DNA from 3 places in the Streptomyces sp. NPDC059917 genome. Region 2 is predicted to be linked to each of the others. Evidence: riboswitches for the same ligand, from Rfam matches in the RefSeq annotation. Region 2 holds a riboswitch; each other region holds the start of a gene.
The links. A riboswitch is a leader RNA that binds a small molecule or an ion and turns the genes downstream of it on or off. The one in region 2 is predicted to bind cobalamin.
Positions count from the first base shown of each region.

Region 1: linked by a shared signal. The riboswitch ahead of ACFWAR_RS32275 (ribonucleoside triphosphate reductase) and the one ahead of ACFWAR_RS11865 (DUF4430 domain-containing protein) in region 2 are both predicted to bind cobalamin.
Region 3: linked by a shared signal. The riboswitch ahead of ACFWAR_RS05260 (CoA-acylating methylmalonate-semialdehyde dehydrogenase) and the one ahead of ACFWAR_RS11865 (DUF4430 domain-containing protein) in region 2 are both predicted to bind cobalamin.

Region 1 is NZ_JBHWLC010000079.1:9,209-16,367, forward strand. Features, by position in the region: gene cobF (precorrin-6A synthase (deacetylating)) at 1-670, shown strand, start outside; gene ACFWAR_RS32265 (aminotransferase class V-fold PLP-dependent enzyme) at 720-1,871, opposite strand; gene ACFWAR_RS32270 (anaerobic ribonucleoside-triphosphate reductase activating protein) at 1,965-2,564, opposite strand; gene ACFWAR_RS32275 (ribonucleoside triphosphate reductase) at 2,561-4,396, opposite strand; cobalamin riboswitch at 4,425-4,598, opposite strand; gene ACFWAR_RS32280 (glycoside hydrolase family 71 protein) at 4,671-6,353, opposite strand; gene ACFWAR_RS32285 (hypothetical protein) at 6,640-7,116, shown strand.
Region 2 is NZ_JBHWLC010000016.1:3,036-10,194, reverse strand. Features, by position in the region: gene ACFWAR_RS11885 (TetR/AcrR family transcriptional regulator) at 1-25, shown strand, start outside; gene ACFWAR_RS11880 (esterase/lipase family protein) at 174-1,838, shown strand; gene ACFWAR_RS11875 (phosphatidylinositol-specific phospholipase C domain-containing protein) at 1,963-3,024, shown strand; gene ACFWAR_RS11870 (ABC transporter ATP-binding protein) at 3,074-4,699, opposite strand; gene ACFWAR_RS11865 (DUF4430 domain-containing protein) at 4,841-5,329, opposite strand; cobalamin riboswitch at 5,370-5,519, opposite strand; gene ACFWAR_RS11860 (immune inhibitor A domain-containing protein) at 5,527-7,159, opposite strand, start outside.
Region 3 is NZ_JBHWLC010000006.1:803-7,961, forward strand. Features, by position in the region: gene ACFWAR_RS05240 (3-hydroxybutyryl-CoA dehydrogenase) at 1-194, opposite strand, end outside; gene aceB (malate synthase A) at 191-1,783, opposite strand; gene aceA (isocitrate lyase) at 1,881-3,200, opposite strand; gene ACFWAR_RS05255 (short-chain fatty acyl-CoA regulator family protein) at 3,520-4,926, shown strand; cobalamin riboswitch at 4,992-5,178, shown strand; gene ACFWAR_RS05260 (CoA-acylating methylmalonate-semialdehyde dehydrogenase) at 5,388-6,887, shown strand; gene ACFWAR_RS05265 (acyl-CoA dehydrogenase family protein) at 6,892-7,159, shown strand, end outside.

The DNA.
Region 1 (7,159 bases), on a different contig from region 2:
GCACGCGTTCCTCATCCTGGAGAAGGGCGAGGAGAAGGCGGACCTGACGGGGCTGCGGCGCGCGATGCTCGACGCCCACGCCCGCCCGGACCACCGCCTCGTGGAGGGCCGCGACCCCGACCGGGACCGCACTCCGGCGGAGTACGCCCCGACGGTGGACGGCTGGCGCAGTGCGCGGGCCGAGCTGTTCGAGCGGTTCATCGCGCAGGACCTCGCCGAGGGCGAGACGGGCGCGTTCCTGGTGTGGGGCGACCCTTCTCTGTACGACTCCACGCTGGCGATCCTCGACGAGGTGCTGGAGCGGGGCCGGGTGGAGTTCGAGCACGAGGTGGTCCCCGGCATCAGCAGCGTCTCCGCGCTGCTGGCCCGCCACCGCACCAACCTCAACCGGGTCGGCCGTCCCGTCCAGATCACCACCGGGCGCCGGCTGGCCGAGGGCTGGCCCGCGGACGTGGACGACGTGGTGGTGATGCTGGACGCCCGGCACGCCTTCACGCACCACCTCGACCAGGACCTCTTCATCTACTGGGGCGCCTACGTCGGCACCGAGGACGAGATCCTGGTCTCGGGGAAGCTGGCCGAGGTGGCCGGGCGGATCGAGGAGCTGCGCACGGAGGCCCGGGCCCGCAAGGGCTGGATCATGGACACGTACCTGCTCCGCCGGAACTGACCGTCGGGGTCGGGCCCGGGCCCGGCCCCGGCCCGTGCCCGCGCCCGGCTCAGCCCAGGAGCGCGGGGAGCTCGGCCGCGAGGCGCTCGTACTCCTCGGGCCGGTTGTAGATCTGGCCGGAGAGGCGGATGCCGCCCCCGCCCTGCCAGGGCCAGACCAGGACCCGGATGCGCAGCCGCGCGGCGATCTCCTCGCGCAGGGCCCGGGCTTCCTCCGGGGTCCGCGCGGTGCCCGGCGGCAGCCGCAGCGCGCGGATCGCGAGCCCCTCGGTGTGCGGCAGCGGGACCACCCCGGGCAGCTCGGCGAGCAGGGCGCTCCCGTAGTCGACCAGGGCGCTGTTGTGCGCCCGTACCTTGGTGGCGTCGAGCCCGGCCAGCAGGTCCAGGCCCTCCGGGGAGGCGAGCCAGCCGGTGTAGTCGACGGTGGCCCGGCCCTCCACGGAGCGCGGGTAGCCCAGGTGGTCCTCCCAGGAGCGGACCAGGGGCCGGATCCGCTCCCGGTGCGCCGGGTCCGCGATCGAGAGGATCGCGCTGCCCGAGGGCGCGTAGCCCCACTTGTGCAGGTTGCCGAACCAGAAGTCGGCCCCTGCGGCGAGCGGCTCGGGGAGCATGCCGAGGGCGTGCGCGCCGTCGACGATGGTGGTGATCCCGCGCTCGGCGAGGTCGGCGAGCAGCCGCGGGGAGGCGATCAGCCGGGCGGTGGGCGAGCTGATGTGGTCCAGGACGGCGGCCTTGGTGCGCGGGGTGAGGCCGGCCAGTACGGCTTCGCGCACGGCGTCCTCGTCGGGCAGGTCCGGGTCGAGGGCGACGCGGTTGAGCGGGGCGCGGCGGGCGGCGGCCTCGACGACGGTGCCGTAGCCGTGGTCGGTGACCAGGATCTCCTCGCCGTCGGCGAGCCGCAGGGCGTCCAGGGCCAGGTTGGCGCCCTCGGTGGCGTTGGAGATGAAGGACATGCCCTCCGGGTCGGCGGCCGGGTCGAGGTGGGCGGCGATCCTGGCCCGGGCGGCGGCCACCCGGTCGCCCACGCCGACGAAGAAGGTGTCGGGATCGGCGTGCATCTCCTCGCGCAGGGCCTGGTGGGCGTCCTGCACGGGTATCGGCACGGCGCCGAAGGAACCGTGGTTGAGGTGGGCGATGTCCGGGTCCAGGCGGAAGAGTCCGGCCCCGCCGGGGAAGGCCGACGGGGTGATGGGCTCGGTCACGGGTGCCTCCGGGGTGTGCGGCGCGGCGGGTGGCAGCGGTGGTGCTGCCCCGACGGATCATGCGGGGGCGACCGCATGATCCGGTAGGGCCAATTACGCCACGGCGGACGGCCGCATCACCTGGCGGACCGAACTCCCGGCGCCGAGTTCGGCCAACCAGCCGTCGAGATCCGCCAGGGCCCGTGCGTCCAGGTGCGCCGGATCGACGGTGGTGCGCAGTTGGTGCGGGACGCCGGAGGCGAGCAGGAGGCGCAGGCTCGCCTCGGCCGAGGCCGCCGCGTGACCGATGCCGGTGACCCGCTCGTAACGGCCGGGCGGGGCCTTCACGTCGAAGCCGACCCAGTCCAGCAGGCCCTCCTCCAGCAGCCGGGCGAAGCGGCGCGGGAAGGCCCCGCCGGTGTGCAGGCCCACCTGGTGGCCCAGCGCGCGGGCCTCGCGGATCGCCTCGGCCAGGTCGCGCTGGAGCAGGGGTTCGCCTCCGGAGAAGACCACGCCGTCGAGCAGGCCGGTGCGCCGCGCGAGGTGGCGCAGCACCTCGTCCCAGCCGATGGCGGCGGGGGCGAGCGGGGAGAGCAGGTCGGGGTTGTGGCAGTAGCCGCACCGCCAGGGGCAGCCCTGGCAGAAGACGGTGCTGGTCAGCTTGCCCGGCCAGTCGCAGGTGGACAGCCGCGACCAGCCGCCGATCCGGATCACGCCCCGGCTCCCGCTCCTGCGCCCGTGCCCGCGCCGGTGTCGGATCCCGGCGCTCCGCCGACGTGCCGGAAGTGGACGCGCTCGGCGTGCTCGCCCTTCTTGCCGATGTTGAAGGAGGACACCGGCCGGTGGTAGCCCATGACCCGCGTCCACACCTCGCAATCGGCTCCGCAGTGCGGGCAGTTGGGCTGCTCCCCCGCGAGGTAGCCGTGTTCGGCGCAGATCGAGAAGGTCGGGGTGACCGTGAGGTAGGGCAGCCGGAAGCGCTCCAGGGAGCGGCGCACCAGGGACCGGCAGGCCTCGGCGGTGGGGATCCGCTCCGTCATGTAGAGGTGCAGGACCGTGCCGCCGGTGTACTTGGCCTGGAGTTCGTCCTGCCGCTCCAGCGCCTCGAAGGGGTCGTCGGTCCACCCGACGGGCAGCTGCGAGGAGTTGGTGTAGTAGGGGTTGGCGTCCGTGCCCGCCTGGAGGATCTCGGGGTACCGCCGCCGGTCCTCCTTGGCGAAGCGGTACGTCGTCCCTTCGGCCGGGGTGGCCTCCAGGTTGTAGAGGTTCCCGGTGCGCTCCTGGAACTCCACCATGCGGGCGCGGACGCGGTCCAGCAGGCGGACGGCCAGCGCGTGCCCGGCCTCGGTGGTGATGTCGTCCGCGTCCCCGGAGAAGTTGCGGATCATCTCGTTGATCCCGTTGACCCCGATGGTCGAGAAGTGGTTGCGCAGGGTGCCCAAGTAGCGCTTGGTGTAGGGGAACAGTCCGCCGTCGATCAGGTCCTGGACGGTGATCCGCTTCAGCTCCAGGCTGTCCTTGGCCAGCTCGCACAGCCGGTCCACGGCGGCCATCAGGGCGTCCTCGTCGCCCGCGTGCAGGTGGCCGAGGCGGGCGCAGTTGAGCGTGACCACGCCGAGGGAGCCGGTCTGTTCGGCGCTGCCGAAGAGGCCGTTGCCGCGCTTGAGCAGCTCGGTGAGGTCGAGCTGGAGGCGGCAGCACATCGAGCGGATCATGTGCGGGGACAGCTCGGAGTTGATGAAGTTCTGGAAGTAGGGGAGCCCGTACTTGGCGGTCATCGCGAAGAGCCGCTCGGCGTTCTCGCTCTCCCAGGGGAAGTCCCGGGTGATGTTGTAGGTGGGGATCGGGAAGGTGAAGACCCGGCCGGTGGCGTCGCCCTCCGTCATGACCTCGATGTAGGCCCGGTTGATCAGGTCCATCTCGTGCTGGAGCTCGCCGTAGGTGAAGTCCGCTTCGACCCCGCCGATCACGGGGACCTGATCGCGCAGGTCCTCGGGGCAGGTCCAGTCGAAGGTGAGGTTGGTGAAGGGGGTCTGGGTGCCCCAGCGCGAGGGCACGTTCAGATTGTGCACCAGCTCCTGGACACACTGCCTGACCTGGGCGTACGTCATCGCGTCGAGGCGGACGTAGGGGGCGAGGTAGGTGTCGAAGGAGGAGAAGGCCTGGGCGCCCGCCCATTCGTTCTGGAGGGTGCCGAGGAAGTTGACGATCTGGCCGACGGCCGAGGACAGGTGCCGGGGCGGGCCGGAGTCGATCTGGCCGGGGACCCCGTTGAACCCCTCGGTCAGCAGGGTGCGCAGGGACCAGCCCGCGCAGTAGCCGGAGAGCATGTCCAGGTCGTGGATGTGGAAGTCGCCCTCGCGGTGGGCGGCGGCGATCTCGGCCGGGTAGACGCGCTCCAGCCAGTAGTTCGCCGTCACCTTGCCCGCCGCGTTCAGGATCAGGCCGCCGAGCGAGTAGCCCTGGTTGGCGTTGGCGTTGACCCTCCAGTCCCGGCGCTCCAGGTATTCGGTCACGGTCTCCACGGCGTCTACGGCAGCGGTCACGGCAGCCCTCCCACGAGGCTCGGCACGGAAGTGTGGTTCGTTGGCCGGCAGGTGTCGGACTCGCGCGGCGCCCCGTCCCCGTCGGGGGAAGGGCGTGCGCTCACCGTTGCGGGGCAGTCCCGGATTCGCATCGGGTTCCCTGTTGCCTCGGTCGGGGCGGACATGAGCGTGGCCCCGCCGAACCGGCAGGGCCAACACTACATATGGATATGACCGCCCAGCGCGACCACAAGATATTGGGTGACCTTCGTCCCGGGAGAGGGTCCCAAAGTCCCTACGGTGACGTGCGGCCGCTGGTCGCCCCGTAGTACTGGAGGTCCTGGACCGCGACCGTGCGGTCCACCGGGTACGACAGCTCGACCGAGGTCGAGGTGACCCCGTCGCGGACCGCCCGGGCCGAGCTGGTGCCGGAGCGCAGCTCCAGCAGGTGCGACCGGACTCCGGCGGGGGCCTCGTAGGCGTCCGCGTCCCCGCCGGTCGCGGTACGGACGGTGGCCGGGGCGGTCAGGAAGCTGAGCACCTCCACCGCGTCCCGAGGCGCGGCGCTGCCCTTGCGCAGGGACATCACCAGGGACTGGGTCCCGGTCGGGTCGGCCGCGGCGAACTGGGTGCGCGAGGTCAGGTAGAGCGTGTCCCGGACGATCCGCGGCCAGGAGCCCGTCTTGAACCGGGTCAGGTAGTAGGAGGAGATGTCCAGGTAGGTGTGGCCGTTGTGCAGGGAGGGGGCGAACTGGCTGCCCTCCGAGTAGTCGTTCCAGGTGGTCAGCTGCACCCAGTCGGCGCCGTCGTCGATGGCGTGCGTCCAGGTGGAGCGCAGGGTGGCGGTGTTCCCGGCCTCGTCGTAGATCCCCTGGTTGGGGCGGGCGTCCTGGACGGAGACCGGCTGCATCCAGATCTTGCCCGCCTCGTGCGCGCGCCGGACGTCGTCGGCCGCGCCGTCCTGGCCGACGTAGCTGCGGCTGCCCCACTCGGAGAACCCGTAGCTGATGGGCGCGAACCGCGCGCCGTGCGCGGCGAAGTCGAGGAAGAGCGGGACGAACGCGGTGCGGATGCCGTGCTTCGACCTCAGCAGGTCGATCACCCGGCTCCACCAGGCGACGTCCTTCTCCTCGGCCTTGAAGGGGGAGACGACCAGCCGACCGTCGCCCAGGCGGTGCGCGGCGGGCGCCGCGGCGAGGGCGGCGAGCGCGGTCGCGAGCACGGCCGGGTCGTCGGTCTTGAGGGAGGTCATGTCCGGCATCAGCATGATCTTGAAGGCGGGGTCGACCGAACGGGCCGCCTCCATGAGGAGGTTGGCGCGGTCCCAGTTGGGGCCGGAGAGGGAGAGCAGGTCGAGGGTGAAGCCGTCGATCCCGGCGGCGCGGGCCGTGCGCACCTCCTGGCGGAGGTTGGCCAGCTCCCAGTCGCCCTGTTGGGGCGGCACGGGCAACGGCCGGTCGCGCAGCAGCCCGCCGTAGCGCTCGTGCTTGCCGTTCTCCCCCGCCGGGGCGAGGTAGTTGCGGGTGTAGTAGTCGCCGTCCGCGCTCGCGTTGTCGAGGGAGAGCGGGTAGGGGGTGAAGTAGTGGGCGAAGACCAGCTTCTTGCCGGCGCGCAGCGCGGTGGCGTCCGGCAGGTCGAAGGGCAGGGCCCCGGCGGGCCGTCCGCCGCCGTCCGCCGCGCCCCCGGCGCCCGCGCCCTTGGACGCGTCGGGGTCCGGGCTCGCGTCGGGGGCCGCGCTCCCCGGAGCACCGGGAGAGCCGCCGCGGTCCCCGGGTCCGACGGACCAGGGCGCGCCGATGTCGGGGGCCGAGCGGCCGCGGCGGTCACCCGCGGAGAAGGGGTCCCAGGCGAGGCCCGTCGCCGCGAACACCCCGACGAGGAGGAAGCCCGCGACGAGCGCGGCCAGCAGCATCCGGCCGCCGCGCGGGCCCGGTCGGCGCCGGTGCGATAAGGGTCGGCCCGGTCGCTGCGCACTCATCCTGGTCCCCTTTCCGGAACGTGCCCGTGTCCGGGGCTGCACAGCAGTAGAGCCGATTCCCGACATCCGGACAACCGTTCCCCCTCCGGTCGGGCCGGGCACGTACGTCACGGGGACCACGCCGACTACGCAGAGCGTCTCGACGGCCGGGGGACGGTCAACACCCGGTACGGAATGCGAAATTCCCCTGGCCTTACGGCACAACTGGCGCATAATCGACCGCACGCGGCTCGAATCAACCCTGGCGCCGCGCTGGGCCACGCATGCAATGGGGGGCATCGTGCCGATGGGGGATCCGAACGGGAGACAGGAACGGCAACCGGGGTGCACGGGGACGCTGCCGGCGACCTCCGCCGAGTTGTCCCGGCTGCTCACCGCCGTCCGGCGGGGGCGGGTGCTGACGGTGACGGGAGGATTCGGCGCTCCGCGGAGCCTGCTGGTGCGGGAGATGGCCCGGCGCCTGACCTCCAACTTCTGCGACGGGGTGGCCGTCGTCACCCTCGAATACGCCTCCGGGGTCCGCGAGTTGGTCGGTGCGCTGGGCACCGTACCGGGGATCCCCTACCTGCCGCGCGGGTCGGCCAACGCCGCCTCGTGGCTCGCGGAGCGGGACATGCTGCTCGTCCTGGACGGCTCCGACCGGCTCACCCCCGAGGCCCTGAACTGGCTCCGGGCCCTGCTCGCCCGCGCGCCGGGGCTGCGGATCCTGGCCGCCGGGCGCTATCCGCTCGCGCTGGAACAGGAGCGGGTCCACCGCCTCTGACGCGGTTTCCGTTTCCGTCTCCGGGCGCGGGCGTCTGCCTCCA
Region 2 (7,159 bases):
AACCTCCTCCGGCGCGGCGGGGTAGCGCTCCCGCGGCGGCGCCCGCTCGGGGCGCGGCGCCATGAGCGCGCGCCGACGCCGAGGCCTTCGTGCGCACCCCTCGCAAACTGATCGCCCCGGGGCTACCTTGCTACCCGCCAGTCACATTACGGTGATGCAGCCCTAGGAGCGCCATGCGCCGTGCCGCCCGGACCCTGCCCCCCGCCCGGTCCGTCCTCCCCACCGGCCCCCTGCCCCATGCCCCGTTCGGCCCGCTCGCCCCGTTCACCCCGCTCGCCCTCGTTCTCGTCCTCGCGCTGATCGTCACGCTGCTGGCGGCCCCGTTCGCCCGCGCGGTGACCGCGCCCACCGCCGCGTCCGCCGCCGCGCCCACCGCCCAACAACGCACCCCCGTGGTCCTCGTGCACGGCTACGGGGACACCGCGGCCTCCCTCGACGGGCTGGAGGACTACCTCCACGCGCACGGCTGGCTCTCCGCCGACCTGGCCGAGTTCGGCTACGACTGGGCCGCCACCAACGCCTCCAACGCGGGACGCTTCGGCGCCTTCCTCACCGAGCGCTTCGGCGACCGCCCGGTCGACATCGTCGCGCACAGCATGGGCAGCCTGCTCACCCGCAAGTTCCTCAAGGACGGCGGGAGTTCGCGGGTGCGCTCCTGGGTCTCCCTCGGCGGCCCCAACCACGGCGCGGGCGACGCCTCGCCGTGCGGCCCCCTCGGCGCGTTCTGCGACGTCCACGCCGCCTCGCTCGCCGAGATGGCCCCCGGCAGCGACCTGCTCGACTCCCTCAACGCGGGCGACGAGACCCCCGGCGCCACCCGCTACACCACCTTCAGCTCCGCCTGCGACCAGCAGATCCCGCCGGGCGACAGCCGGGCCCCGCGCTCCACCGAACTCGCGGGCGCCGTCAACCACGTCCTCCCGGAGGGCGACAGCGGCTGCCCCTCGCACTTCGGCCTGCTCGACGACGACTGGGTGCGCCGACGCATCGTCGAGGAGTTCTCGATCGATCCCGCGCACCCGGTGGAGCTGCGGACCGGACCGTTCAGGATCACCGTCGACGAGGCGCGCTTCACCTCCTCCGGCGAGAGCGGCCCGGAGCTGTACGACGGGTTGACCCTCACCACGGACGGGGTCGACCGCTCCCTGTGGCACCGCGACCGGTCCGGCGCCACCGCCTTCCCCGCCCACGACCCCTGGTTCGGACTCGACGACGCGGCCCGGAGCCAGGTGTTCACCGACGGGGCCACCGTCACCGCCTACCTCACCGACGCCGACCGCACCGCGGGCAACAACGACGACGTGATGGCCGCGGGCCGGATCCACTGGGACCCCTCGCTCGGCTTCGGCCGCCGCACCGCCCGGTTCCTCGGCGTGGACGGCGGCGAGGCCACCGTCACCTACACGGTCACCCCCGCCGCGGGGGTGGCGCCGTGCCGGGTGCGCGTGGACGCGGCCGAGCTGACGTACTTCGACGACGGCACGACCCGCCCCGCGCTCTACGGCTCCCTCACCGTCCGCGCCGCCGACGGCGTCCGCGCCACCCCCTGGTCGCGGTCGGCATCCGATCCGTCCACCTTCCCCAACAAGGGCGCCCGCACCGATCCCGATCCCTACTTCTACCAACAGGTCGGCACGGGCGCGGCGTACGGCGGCCCGGCCCCGCTGGAGGTCGGCGTGTACCTCTGGGACCACGACGCCTCCTCGGCCGATGACCTGGTCGCCCGGGGCACGGTCGCCTGGGACCCCTACACCGACCGTCCCGGCACCCGGACCAGCGACTTCTACGGGGACGACGACGGGCACGTCAAGGTGACCTGGACGGTCACCTGCCCCTGAGGCGGGGCGCGCCCCGGGCCACCCCCGGGTCACCCGCGGTCCTCCCGTTCTTCACCCAACTCCCTTACTCTCCAGCCGACTTGCCGCCGCACCGGCGTCGGCTGGACCCGTAGGGGAGAAGCCCATGAATGCCCGCAACCGGACGGCCGCCGTCGTCACCGCCGCCCTCGTCGCCGTCCTCGCCCTCACCCCGGCCGCGGCCGGCGCCGCCCCCGCGCCGACCGCGGTCCCCGGCGCCGGCCTGCCCTTCGCCGGATCCACCGGCGTCGGGGTGCACAACGCCTACGAGAAGGCCAAGTACCCCTACTTCGCGGATGCGTTGGACTCCGGCGCCGCGATGCTCGAACTCGACGTGTGGACCAACTTCTTCGGCAGCTCCTGGCGGGTCTCCCACAGCAATCCGATCGGCAACGACAACAACTGCGAGAACGCCACCACCCCCGCCCAACTGCGCACCAAGTCCCGCAACCAGAACCTCGCGGGCTGCCTCGCCGACCTGCGCAGCTGGCACGACGCGCACCCCGGCCACCGCCCGATCATCCTCAAGATGGAACTCAAGGACGGCTTCGCCGCGAACCTGGGCCGCGGCCCGGCCGACCTCGACGCACTGCTCGGCGCGCGCCTGGGCGACGCGCTCTACCGGCCCGGCGACCTGGCCGCCGGCCACCCCGACCTGGACAGCGCCGCGCGCGCCGGAGCCTGGCCGAACCGCTCCGACCTCGCCGGGAAGTTCCTGATCGAGCTGATCCCGGGCACCGTGGAGGAGGGCAACGGCGCCGACACCCTCTGGACCGACCGCGAGTACGCCACCCACCTGCGCACCCTGGCCGCCGCCGGACGGCTCGGCCAGGCCGCCGCCTTCCCCGCGGTGCACCGGGCGGAGGCCGGTGATCCCCGCACGCGCTACGCCGATGCCACGCTGCGCCCCTGGTTCGTGGTCTTCGACGGGGACGCGAGCGCCTACACCGCGCCCGCCGTCGACACCGGTTGGTACGACCGCAACCACTACCTGCTGATCGCCACCGACGCGCAGGGCGTCGCGCCCGCCATCGACGGCACCCGGCCCACCGAGGCGCAGGCCCGCGACCGGGTCGCCCTGCTCGCCGGGCAGTACCACGCCTCCGTGGTCTCGGCCGACTGGTACCCGCTGCCCGCCGTGCTGGCGAGCGTGGTGCCGCGCGGCTGACCGCCCGCCGCAGGGCCGCCCGCGCGGACGGCCGGTCCGGCCCGCCGGGTCACGGACCGTCCAGCATCCCCGCGACCTGCTCCACGGTCAGGCAGGGCAGGGGGGCCAGGATCCGGGCGACCTGGGGGGCGAAGGTCTTCGAGGCCGCCAGCGCCTCGGCGGCCGGGCCGTCCGCGAGGATCTCGCCCCGCGCCATCAGCACCGCCCGGTCGGCCGCCCGCACGGCGAACTCCACGTCGTGCGTGGCGATCAGCACCGCCGTGCCCCGAGCCGCCAGCTCGTCGACGATCCGGATCAGCGCCGCCTTGGCGCGGTGGTCCAGGCCGCGCGTCGGCTCGTCCAGCAGCAGCACCCCCGGCGTCGCGGCGAGCCGGACGGCCAGGACGAGGGCCAGCTTCTGGCCCTCGGAGAGGTCCCGCGGGTGCATGGCGTCGTCGACCCCGGGCGCCAGCAGGTCCAGCAGCTCCCGCGCGGGTCTCGCGCCGGAGGCCGCCGACTCCGCGTCCGCCTGGCCGAGTTCCTGGCGTACGGTCACCCGGCTCAGCAGGTCGGTCGGCGTCTGGGTGACCATCGCGACCAGGTGCCGGACCTCGGCGGCCGGAAGGGTCCCCGGGTCCCGGCCGCCCTCGCCGCCGACCGTCACCGTGCCGGAGCGCCGCGGCCCCGACCCGTGCAGGGCGTGGAGCAGCGAGGACTTGCCGCAGCCGCCGGGTCCCATCAGGGCGGTGACCTCCCCGGCGCGCAGCACCAGGTCCACCTCGTGCACCGCGGGCAGCCCCATGTGCGTCACGGTCAGCCCGTCGGCCCGCAGGGCTTCGCCCCCGCCCGTCGGCGCGGCGGGGCGCACCGGCGCCGGTACCCGCCCGGCCAGCCGGGCCCGCAGCGGGGCCGCGGCCGGGCGCGCCTCCCGGTCCGACAGCGGCAGCGGGGACCAGCCCGCGAGCCGCCCCAGCTCGACCACGGGCGGCGCGACCGTCGACGTACGGAAGACGTCGGCGGGCCGCCCGGACACCACGGTCCCGTCACCGGGCAGGTGGATCACCCGGTCCGCGTACTGCGCGACCCGCTCCAGCCGGTGCTCGCAGAGCAGCACCGTCATCCGCAGGTCGCGCACCAGGCGGGTGACGACCGCCAGCACCTCCTCGGCCGCCGCCGGGTCCAGGGCGGAGGTCGGCTCGTCCAGCACCAGCACCCGGGGGTGCGCGGTCAGGACGGAACCGATGGCCACGCGCTGCTGCTGGCCGCCGGAGAGCTCGTGCAGCGGCCGGTGGCGCAGCCCGGTCAGGTCCAGCAGGGCGAGGGTCTCCTCGATCCGCCCGCGCCGCACCGCCGCGTCCACGGAGAGCTGTCCCATCGCGTAGGCCAGCTCCTCCTCGACGGTGTCGGTGACGAAGCCGTCGAGCGGATCCTGGCCCACCACGCCGACCAGGTCGACGAGTTCGCGCGGTGGATGCTCGGCCGTGTCCCGGCCACCGACGGTCACCCGGCCGTACAGGGTGCCGCCGGTGAAGTGCGGGACCAGTCCGTTGACCGTGCCCAGCAGGGTCGACTTGCCGACGCCGGTGCGCCCGACGACCAGGCACAACTCGCCTTCCTCGACGGTCAGGTTCACGTCCCGCAGCACTGATCGGGGCGCGTCGTCGTACTTCACACTGACGTTCTCGAAGCTGATCACGGGGATTCCTTGGCGGTGCGGACCAACTCTGGGGCTACAGAGGTCGGTTGAGGTAGCTCGGATGGTAACCGACACCCCTGACCGGGAGTACCCGGCAAAACCGACCGCTTCCCGCGCCGAAGGAATCCCCGTGGCCCACCGCTAGAAGGAGGTCCAGGTGAAGGCGACCTCGTCACCCGTCTTGATCTTGAACTGGCAGCCGCCGACCGGGGTGGAGACCCCGTTCACCGAGATGTTCCAGTACGCCGCGCCCCCGCCGGAGACGTTCTTGACGGTGTCCACGGAGAAGTCGTCGAACGACGCGTACCAGGTGCCGTCCCAGCCGAAGTGGCGCTGGCGGGCCGCGTCGTCGAGGGCGGCGGTGGGCGTGGGGACCGGGCTCGGGTTCTGCGCGCCGTTGGTGCCGTCGCACTTGTGGGTGCCGCCGGTCGCGGTCGTCACCTCGTGCCCCTTGGTCAGCACCAGGCCCTTGAAGAGGTTGCCGTCGGGGCCCTGCACGGTGAGCCGCACCAGGACCGGGGCGTTGGTGCGGGCGGCGGTCGTGTGGGCGACGGCCGGAGCGGCGGCCGTCAGTGCCAGCCCGAGGGCGGCGGCGGTGACGGCGGTACGGCGTATGAGCATGCTGCGCATGGCGGGGTGCCTTTCTTCGCGCTGTAGTCCATGACAGTGGAAGCTTTCGGCGTGCCGTGGCAGGTGCTCCGACTCGCGGCCCGCCGCCCCGAGGGGCGGCGGGCCGCACACGGTTGCAGGTCAGCGCCGGATTCGCACCGGCTTCCCCTGGTCACGCACGCATGAAGTTATCGGGGTCATCATAGGGGCACGCCGGGTCAGGGCGAGGGGCTCACCTGCACGGTGGTCAACGCCCCGCCCGAGGCCTCCTTGACCACCGCGATCCGGGTCCCGGTGTCCGGCACCTTCACCCCGACCTGCGGCAGATCGGCGTTCCAGTAACTGCCGTGCCGGTCGTCGAAGACGGACACGCCCGGCCGCGCGGGCACCACCAGCGGCGTCCCCGCCTTGTGCAGCACGATCCGGTCGCTCGGCCGCAGCGAGAAGGTCGCGTCGAAGGTCTGCGCCCGCGCGTTGACGAGCGATCCGTCGGTGAACCGCAGCGCCTCGGGCCGGGCGTCGACCGGCAGCAGCAGGCCCCCGCCGGGGTGGGCCTTGGTGGTGTTGTCGCTGTACGCGGTGTCCCACAGCCAGATCAACACGCCCTGCTGGTAGGGGTAGAACTCCACGGAGTCGTCGCCCTGCCCGAAGTTGTACGGTCCCGTCCTGAGGTACTCGCCGAAGCCGGTGTAGCGCCGGTTCTCCACCACGTAGGCGCGCGGGTGCTGCTCGGTTCCGTAACGGCCCTCGGTGCGCGACCACTTGATCGCCGTCCAGCCGTTCGCCCCCTGCTCCGCGCCGTCGCGCAGCAGCTCGCGGCCGTCCGCGGTGATCCGCAGGTCGTCGAAGGCCACGCCCTTGCCGTGGGTGTTGCTGTCCGAGGTCACCCGCAGCCGCAGCGAGACGCTCCTGCCCGCGAAGGCGCCCAGCGGCACGCCGAGTTCGGCCCAGCCGCCCGAGGTGCCGGAGATCCCCTTGGCGGGGATCGCGGCGCCGCCGATTGTGCCGGGCAGCGCCGCCCAGGTGGTCCCGCCGTCGGTGGAGGCCTCCACGGTCAGGAAGTCGAAGTCCTTCTCCACGTCGTACCAGACCCGGGCGTCGAGCCGGGCGGGCGCGCCCGCCGGGACCCCGGTGAGGTCGACCGTGCGCGTGAGCGTGTTGTCCATGAAGTCGCCGGTGCCGCTCCACCACTGGGCCGCGCCCTCGTAGGGATCGGCCAGCTCGGTACGGGTCACCGAGGGCGGCAGGTGCACCAACAGGGCCTGTGGATCATCGGTGTTGTAGCCGGAGACGCCGAGGACGGCCTTGGTCCTGCGGCCCGCGTCGGCCTCGGTGTACTCGAGCCAGCCCAACTGGAGCTTGCTCCAGGCGTCCAGGTCCCCGGGGAAGGCGCCGGTGGTGCCCCGGCCCTTGCCGAGGTAGGAGGCCGAGGACATCAGCGACCAGAAGTTGACGCTGTTGTCCCCGTCCGAGCTGTACATGTCGGGCAGGCCCAGGTCGTGGCCGAACTCGTGGGCGAAGAGCCCGACCCCGCTGTTCTCGCCGCCGGTCAGGTAGTCGCCCGCCCAGATCCCGGTGTCGCCGACCGGGGTGCCGCCCGCCTTGTTGCCCGCGGGGCCCGCGGTGCCGGCCTGGTCGTAGTACGCGAACCAGCGGTGCGCCCAGACGGCGTCCTTGCCCTGGGCGCCGCCGCCCCAGGTCTGGTCCTTGCCGGCGTGCACGATGACGAGGTGGTCGAGGTAGCCGTCGGGCTCGTTGAAGTTGCCGTCGTGGTCGGCGTCGTAGCGGTCCCACACGTCGTACTCGGCCAGCTCGGCCTTGATCTGGGCCGCCGTGCGCCCCTTGGCGACC
Region 3 (7,159 bases), on a different contig from region 2:
GCCACGCGTTCACGGGCGGCCAGGGCGGCTGCGGCGTCCGTCTCGCACACCACGGTGTCCAGGCCCGCGCGGGCGCAGACCTCGGCGATGCCCGCGCCCATCTGGCCGCCGCCGACGACGCCGACCCTGCGGATCGCGGCGCCCGCGCCGGTGGGGGTGGCGGTGGCGGTGGTGGCGGTGCCGGTGGTGCTCATGCGCGGGCCTCCGGGCGGCGGACGAGGTGGCGGGCGTAGGCGTCGGGGGTGAAGAAGGCCGGCAGGTCCCGCTGCAGCGCCGTCCGCTCCAGGACGGCGCGCGCCTCGGTGACCAGGGCGTCCGGATCCTCCCGCGCGAGCGCGGCGCACTGCGCGTCGAGGACCTCCCGCACGCCCGCGCGGTCGGCCGTGCCGTGGCGCAGCCACTGCCAGAGCTGGACCCGCGCGATCTCCGCGGTCGCCGCGTCCTCCATCAGCCCGCCCAGGGCGACGGCGCCGCTGCCGCGCAGCCACGCGTCGAAGTACCGCAGGGCGACGGCGACATTGGCCCGGATGCCTTCGGCCGTGGGCGGGCCCGCGACCCGCCGGACCGACAAGAGGTCGGCCGCGGTGACCCGGACGTCCTCGCGCGTACGGTCGAGCTGGTGCGGCCGGTCGGCGAGCACGCCGTCGAAGACCGTGCGGCAGACGGGCACCAGGGCGGGGTGGGCGACCCAGGAGCCGTCGAACCCGTCCTCGGCCTCGCGCTCCTTGTCGAGCCGGACCTTGGCGAGCGCCGCCTCGTTCGCGGCCGCGTCCTTCCCGGGGACGTGGGCGGACATGCCGCCGACGGCGTGGGCGCCGCGCCGGTGGCAGGTGCGGACGAGGAGTTCGGCGTAGGCCCGCATGAAGGGTGCGGTCATGGTGACCGCGGCCCGGTCGGGCAGTTGGAAGTCGGTGCGGTGGCCGAAGGTCTTGATGATGCTGAAGAGGTAGTCCCAGCGGCCCGCGTTGAGCCCGGAGCTGTGCTCGCGCAGTTCGTAGAGGATCTCCTCCATCTCGAACGCCGCGGTGACCGTCTCGATGAGCACGGTGGCGCGGACCGTGCCGCGGGGGATCCCGAGCAGTTCCTGGGCCAGCACGAACACGTCGTTCCACAGCCGCGCCTCGCCCCGGTTCTCCAGCTTGGGGAGGTAGAAGTACGGGCCGTGCCCGGCGTCGATCTGCCGCTGGGCGCAGTGGAAGAAGTACAGGCCGAAGTCGACCAGGGAGGCCGGGACGGACCGGCCGTCGATCGCCAGGTGCTCCTCGGTGAGGTGCCAGCCGCGGGGGCGCACCACGATGGTCGCCAGGTCCGTGCCGAGGCGGTACTCCTTGCCCTCCGGGGTGGTGAAGTCGATGCGGCGTTCGATGGCGTCGAGCAGGTTCAGCTGCCCGCCGATGACGTTGTCCCAGGTGGGCGAGGTGGCGTCCTCGAAGTCGGCCATCCACACCTGGGCGCCGGAGTTGAGGGCGTGCACCGTCATGCGCCGCTCGGGCGGGCCGGTGATCTCCACCCGCCGGTCGATCAGACCGGGCGCGGGGGGCGCGACCCGCCAGTCGGGGTCGGCGCGGACGGCCGCGCCGGCGCGGGAGAAGTCCAGGGGCGTGCCGGCGGCCAGGTTGGCCGAGCGGCGCTCGCGCTCCTTGAAGAGCCTGGGCCGCCGCTCCGCGAAGGCCTCGTCGAGCCGGGCGAGGAAGTCGAGCGCCTCGGGCGTCAGGATCTCGTCGTGGCGCTCGCCCGGAGCCGCGAGGACCTCGACGCGGCGCGTGATCGCGTGGACGGACATACGGGTCTCCTCTAGGGGGGAAGGGGAGCGGAGGAAGAGGTGAAGGGGAGGTCCCGGGGCTCCGGTACGGGGCCCCGGGGGCGGTGCGGTGCGGGTCCTAGTGGAACTGCTCTTCCTCGGTGGAGCCCGCGAGCGCGGTGGTCGAGGAGGCCGGGTTGACGGCGGTGGAGACCAGGTCGAAGTAGCCCGTGCCGACCTCGCGCTGGTGCTTGACGGCGGTGAAGCCCTGCGCCTGGGCGGCGAACTCGCGCTCCTGGAGGTCGACGTACGCGGTCATGCCGTGCTCGGCGTAGCCGCGGGCGAGGTCGAACATGCCGTGGTTGAGGGAGTGGAAGCCGGCCAGGGTGATGAACTGGAAGCGGTAGCCCATCGCGCCCAGTTCCCGCTGGAACTTCGCGATCTGGTCGTCGTCCAGCGCCGCCTTCCAGTTGAAGGACGGCGAGCAGTTGTAGGCCAGCATCTGGTCCGGGTACCGCGCGTGGATCGCCTCGGCGAACTCGCGGGCCTGCGCCAGGTCCGGGGTGCCCGTCTCCACCCAGATCAGGTCCGCGTACGGGGCGTAGGCGAGGCCGCGGGCGATGACCGGGGCCATGCCGCCCCGGACGCGGTAGAAGCCCTCGGCGGTGCGCTCGCCCGTGCAGAACTCGGCGTCGCGCTCGTCGACGTCGCTGGTCAGCAGGGTGGCCGCGAGGGCGTCGGTACGGGCGATGATCAGGGTCGGGGTGTCCGCGATGTCGGCGGCCAGGCGGGCCGCGTTCAGGGTGCGGACGTGCTGGGCGGTGGGGACGAGCACCTTGCCGCCGAGGTGGCCGCACTTCTTCTCGGAGGCCAGCTGGTCCTCGTAGTGGATGCCCGCCGCGCCCGCCGCGATCATGGCCTTGGTCAGCTCGAAGGCGTTGAGGGGGCCACCGAAACCGGCTTCCGCGTCCGCCACGATCGGGGCCAGCCAGTCGGTGGTGTCCGCGCCGCCCTCGGCGGTGGCGATCTGGTCGGCGCGCAGCAGGGCGTTGTTGATCCGACGGACCACCTGGGGCACCGAGTTGACCGGGTACAGGCTCTGGTCGGGGTAGGTGTGGCCGGCCTGGTTGGCATCGGCCGCGACCTGCCAGCCGGACAGGTAGATCGCCTGGAGTCCGGCCCGGACCTGCTGGACGGCCTGGCCGCCGGTGAGGGCGCCCAGGGCGTGGATGTAGTCCTGCTCGTGCAGCTGGCGCCACAGCCGCTCGGCGCCGCGCCGGGCCAGGGTGTGCTCCTCGCGGACGCTGCCGGAGAGTCGGACGACGTCCTCGGCGGAGTGGGTCCGCTCGATGCCCGCCCAGCGGGGGTCGTCGGCCCACCGCCGCGCCAGTTCCCGGGCCGCCGCCGTCGTCGTTCCCGCCTGAGCCCGAGCCTGATCCTGAGCCTGCTGCGCGGCCATGGCCGTCTCCCCTTGAGTTCACGTCAAAAAGTGGACATGTGAAAGGTGCGAATGAGACATCGACGCGTCACCGGGTGACACTCGGTGCACCCTGCACACCGTGCGGCGCGGTCCGCCTTCCCCGCCCATCGGGCGCATCGGCGGGCTTTCCTGGCCGCAGTCCGACTCTGACAGTGGCACCGAGTGCCATCAACCGTGGCCGCATGCCAGGTTCTGCGCATCTTCTCCGCCGCGATTGCCAAGGTTGCGAAGGGTGCGCGGTCCGCGGCGGCGCCTACACTCACCTTCCTACTCACTGGTAGGTGCGACGGGGGGCACGATGGGCAAGACCTACGCGGGGGCGCGGCTGCGGCGGCTGCGCGAGGAGCGGCGGCTCAGCCAGGCCGAGTTGGCGCGCCGACTGGAGATCTCCCCCAGCTACCTGAACCAGATGGAGCACGACTCCCGCCCGCTCACGGTGCCCGTGCTGCTCCGGCTCACGGAGGCCTTCGGCGTCGATCCGGGCTTCTTCGCGGAGCGGGACGGCGCGCGCACCCTCGCGGACCTGCGCGAGGCCCTGGCCGACGACATCACGGCCGCCCGGGTCTCGGCCTCCGAACTGGCCGAGCTGGTCCAGCGGTTGCCGGCCCTCGCCGGGGTCCTGCTCGACCTGGGGCGGCGCAACGTGGCCCTGACGGAGCGGCTCGCGGACGCCGCGGACGGCAGGGCCGGGGGGACCGTCGGCGGACCCCGGCCGCCGCACGAGGAGATCCGCGAGTTCTTCTACCGCCGCCAGAACTACCTCCACGACACCGATCTCGCGGCCGAGGCCCTGGCGAAGGCGATCGGCATCCGCCCCGGCGGCGTACTGCCCGCCCTCGCGGACCGGCTGGCCGAGCGGCACGGCGTACGCCTGGCCCCGGACGCCGACCGGCTGCACCGCTACGACCCCGCGCGGCGGACCCTGCACCTGTCGCCGCGCCTGCTCCCCGGGCAGCAGGCGTTCCGCATGGCCACCCAGCTCGCGCTCCTCGAACACGGGGCGGGTCTGTCCGCCCTCGCCTCGGAGGACTTCGAGGCGGGCTCGGCCGCTTGGTCGCTGGCCCGCATCGGCATCGCGAACTACTTCGCCGCGGCGCTGGTGCTCCCGTACCCGGCCTTCCACGCGGCGGCCGAGGAGGAGCGCTACGACATCGAGAAGCTCACCGTGCGCTTCGGCCTGGGTTACGAGACGGTCTGCCACCGCCTCAGCACCCTCCAGCGGCCGCGCCTGCGGGGCGTCCCGTTCTCCTTCGTCCGCGTCGACCGGGCCGGGAACATGTCCAAGCGGCAGTCCGCCACCGGCTTCCACTTCTCCCGGGCGGGCGGCACCTGCCCGCTGTGGAACGTCTACGAGGCCTTCGCCGCCCCCGGCCGCATCCACGTCCAGATCGCCGCCATGCCCGACGGCGCGCGCCACCTGTGGACCGCCCGGGCCGTCACCCGGCACCGCGGCGGTTGGGGCGAGCCCGGCAAGACCTTCGCGATCGGCCTCGGGTGCGAGATCCGGCACGCCTCCCGCCTGGTCTACTCCGACGGGCTCGACCTCGCCAACGCCTCGGCCGCCACGCCGATCGGCATGGGCTGCCGCCTCTGCGAACGCCTCGAATGCCCCCAGCGCGCCGCTCCCCCGCTCGGGCGAACGCTCGCGGTGGACGAGAACAGCAGCACCTTCGTGCCCTACCCGGTCGTCACCGAGGGCGATTGAGCGGGCCGGTCGCCCGCCCGGGCCGGTGGGCGTGGCGGGGGCGGCGGGGGTGGACTTACTAGGACGTCCAACTATATGTTCGTGGCACAAGGTCCGCGGTGCAGGGAAGCCGGTGTGAATCCGGCACGGTCCCGCCACTGTGACCGGGGAGTGTGCTGCCCTCCACACGCCACTGACGCTGTCACGTCGGCGAGGCGGACGGCACGCGGTGATCCGGGAGTCAGGTTACCGGCCGCGGAACGTTCCGTGTTGTCCACGAGGATGGAGCAGACACGCATGGCACCGGTCCGTACCCACGACCCTGGTGATCCGGCGGAGCGAGCGGCGACCCCCGCGCTCTAGCTCTCGGGCCGCCCCCGGCAGCCCTGTCCCACGGCACCCCACGCGACGGACCCGAACCGGGTCCGGTCGCCGGTGCGCCGTGCCGTCCCCGGATCCTCACCTGACGAGAGCAGGCTCCCATGGTCCGCGAACTCACCCATTTCATCGGCGGAAAGCACACCACCGGCACGTCCGGCCTCTTCGCCGACGTCCACGACCCCAACACCGGCGCCGTCCAGGCCCGGGTCCCGCTCGCCGGACGCGCCGACACCGAGGCCGCCATCGCCGACGCCGAGGCGGCGCAGCGCGAGTGGGGCGAGTGGAACCCGCAGCGCCGCGCCCGTGTACTGCTGCGCTTCCTGCAACTGATCGCGGGCGAAAGGGAGTCACTGGCCCGACTGCTGTCGGCCGAACACGGCAAGACCGTCGCCGACGCCCACGGCGACATCCAACGCGGCCTGGAGGTGGTCGAGTTCGCCGCGGGCATCCCCCACCTCCTCAAGGGCGAGTTCACCGACAACGCCGGGAGCGGCATCGACGTGCACTCCCTGCGCTCACCGCTCGGCGTCGTCGCGGGCATCACCCCCTTCAACTTCCCCGCGATGATCCCGCTGTGGAAGGCCGCCCCCGCGCTCGCCTGCGGCAACGCCTTCGTCCTCAAGCCCTCGGAGCGGGACCCCTCCGTACCCCTGCGCCTCGCCGAGCTGTTCCTCGAAGCGGGGCTGCCGCCCGGCGTGTTCAACGTGGTCAACGGCGGCAAGGAGGCGGTCGACACGCTGCTGACGGACCCCCGGGTGCAGGCGCTGGGCTTCGTCGGCTCCACGCCGATCGCCGCGCACATCTACGCCACCGCCGCCGCCCACGGCAAGCGCGCCCAGTGCTTCGGCGGCGCCAAGAACCACATGATCGTGATGCCGGACGCCGATCTCGACCAGGCCGTCGACGCCCTCATCGGGGCGGGCTACGGCTCGGCCGGTGAGCGCTGCATGGCGATCGCCGTCGCCGTCCCCGTCGGCGAGGAGACCGCCGACGCGCTGGTCGCCCGCCTGGGGGAGCGCATCGCCACCCTGCGGATCGGCCGCTCCGACGACGCCGACGCCGACTTCGGCCCGCTGGTCAGCCGGGACGCGCTGGACCGGGTCCGGCGCTACGTCGACATCGGGGTCAACGAGGGCGCCGAACTCGTCGTCGACGGGCGCGGGTTCACCCTGCCCGGGCACGAGAACGGCTTCTTCGCCGGGGCCTCCCTCTTCGACCGCGTCACCCCGCGGATGCGGATCTACCGCGAGGAGATCTTCGGCCCGGTGCTGTGCGTCGCCCGTGCGGCGGACTACGAGGAGGCACTGCGGCTGCCCACCGAGCACCCGTACGGCAACGGCGTCGCGATCTTCACCCGCGACGGGGACACCGCCCGCGACTTCACCCGCCGCGTCGGCGCCGGCATGGTCGGCGTCAACGTGCCCATCCCGGTCCCCGTCGCCTACCACACCTTCGGCGGCTGGAAGCGGTCCGGCTTCGGCGACCTGGGCCAGCACGGCCCCGACTCGATCCGCTTCTACACCCGTACCAAGACCGTCACCTCGCGCTGGCCCTCCGGGGCCAAGGAGGGCGCGAGCTTCACCATCCCGACGATGGGCTGAGCCGGTGACCACCACACTGACCCCCGATCAGCTCGCCCTCGCCGAGGTCACGCTCGACTTCGCGCAGGAGCAGCTCGGTCCGTACGCCGTCGGCTGGGACCAGGACAAGCACTTCCCGGTGGACGTGCTCCGCAAGGCGGCCGACCTCGGACTCGGCGGCGTCTACGTCCGCGAGGAGCACGGCGGTTCGGGCCTGAGCCGCGCCGACGGCGTCCTCGTCTTCGAGGCCCTCGCCACCGGGTGCCCCTCCATCGCCGGATACCTGTCCATCC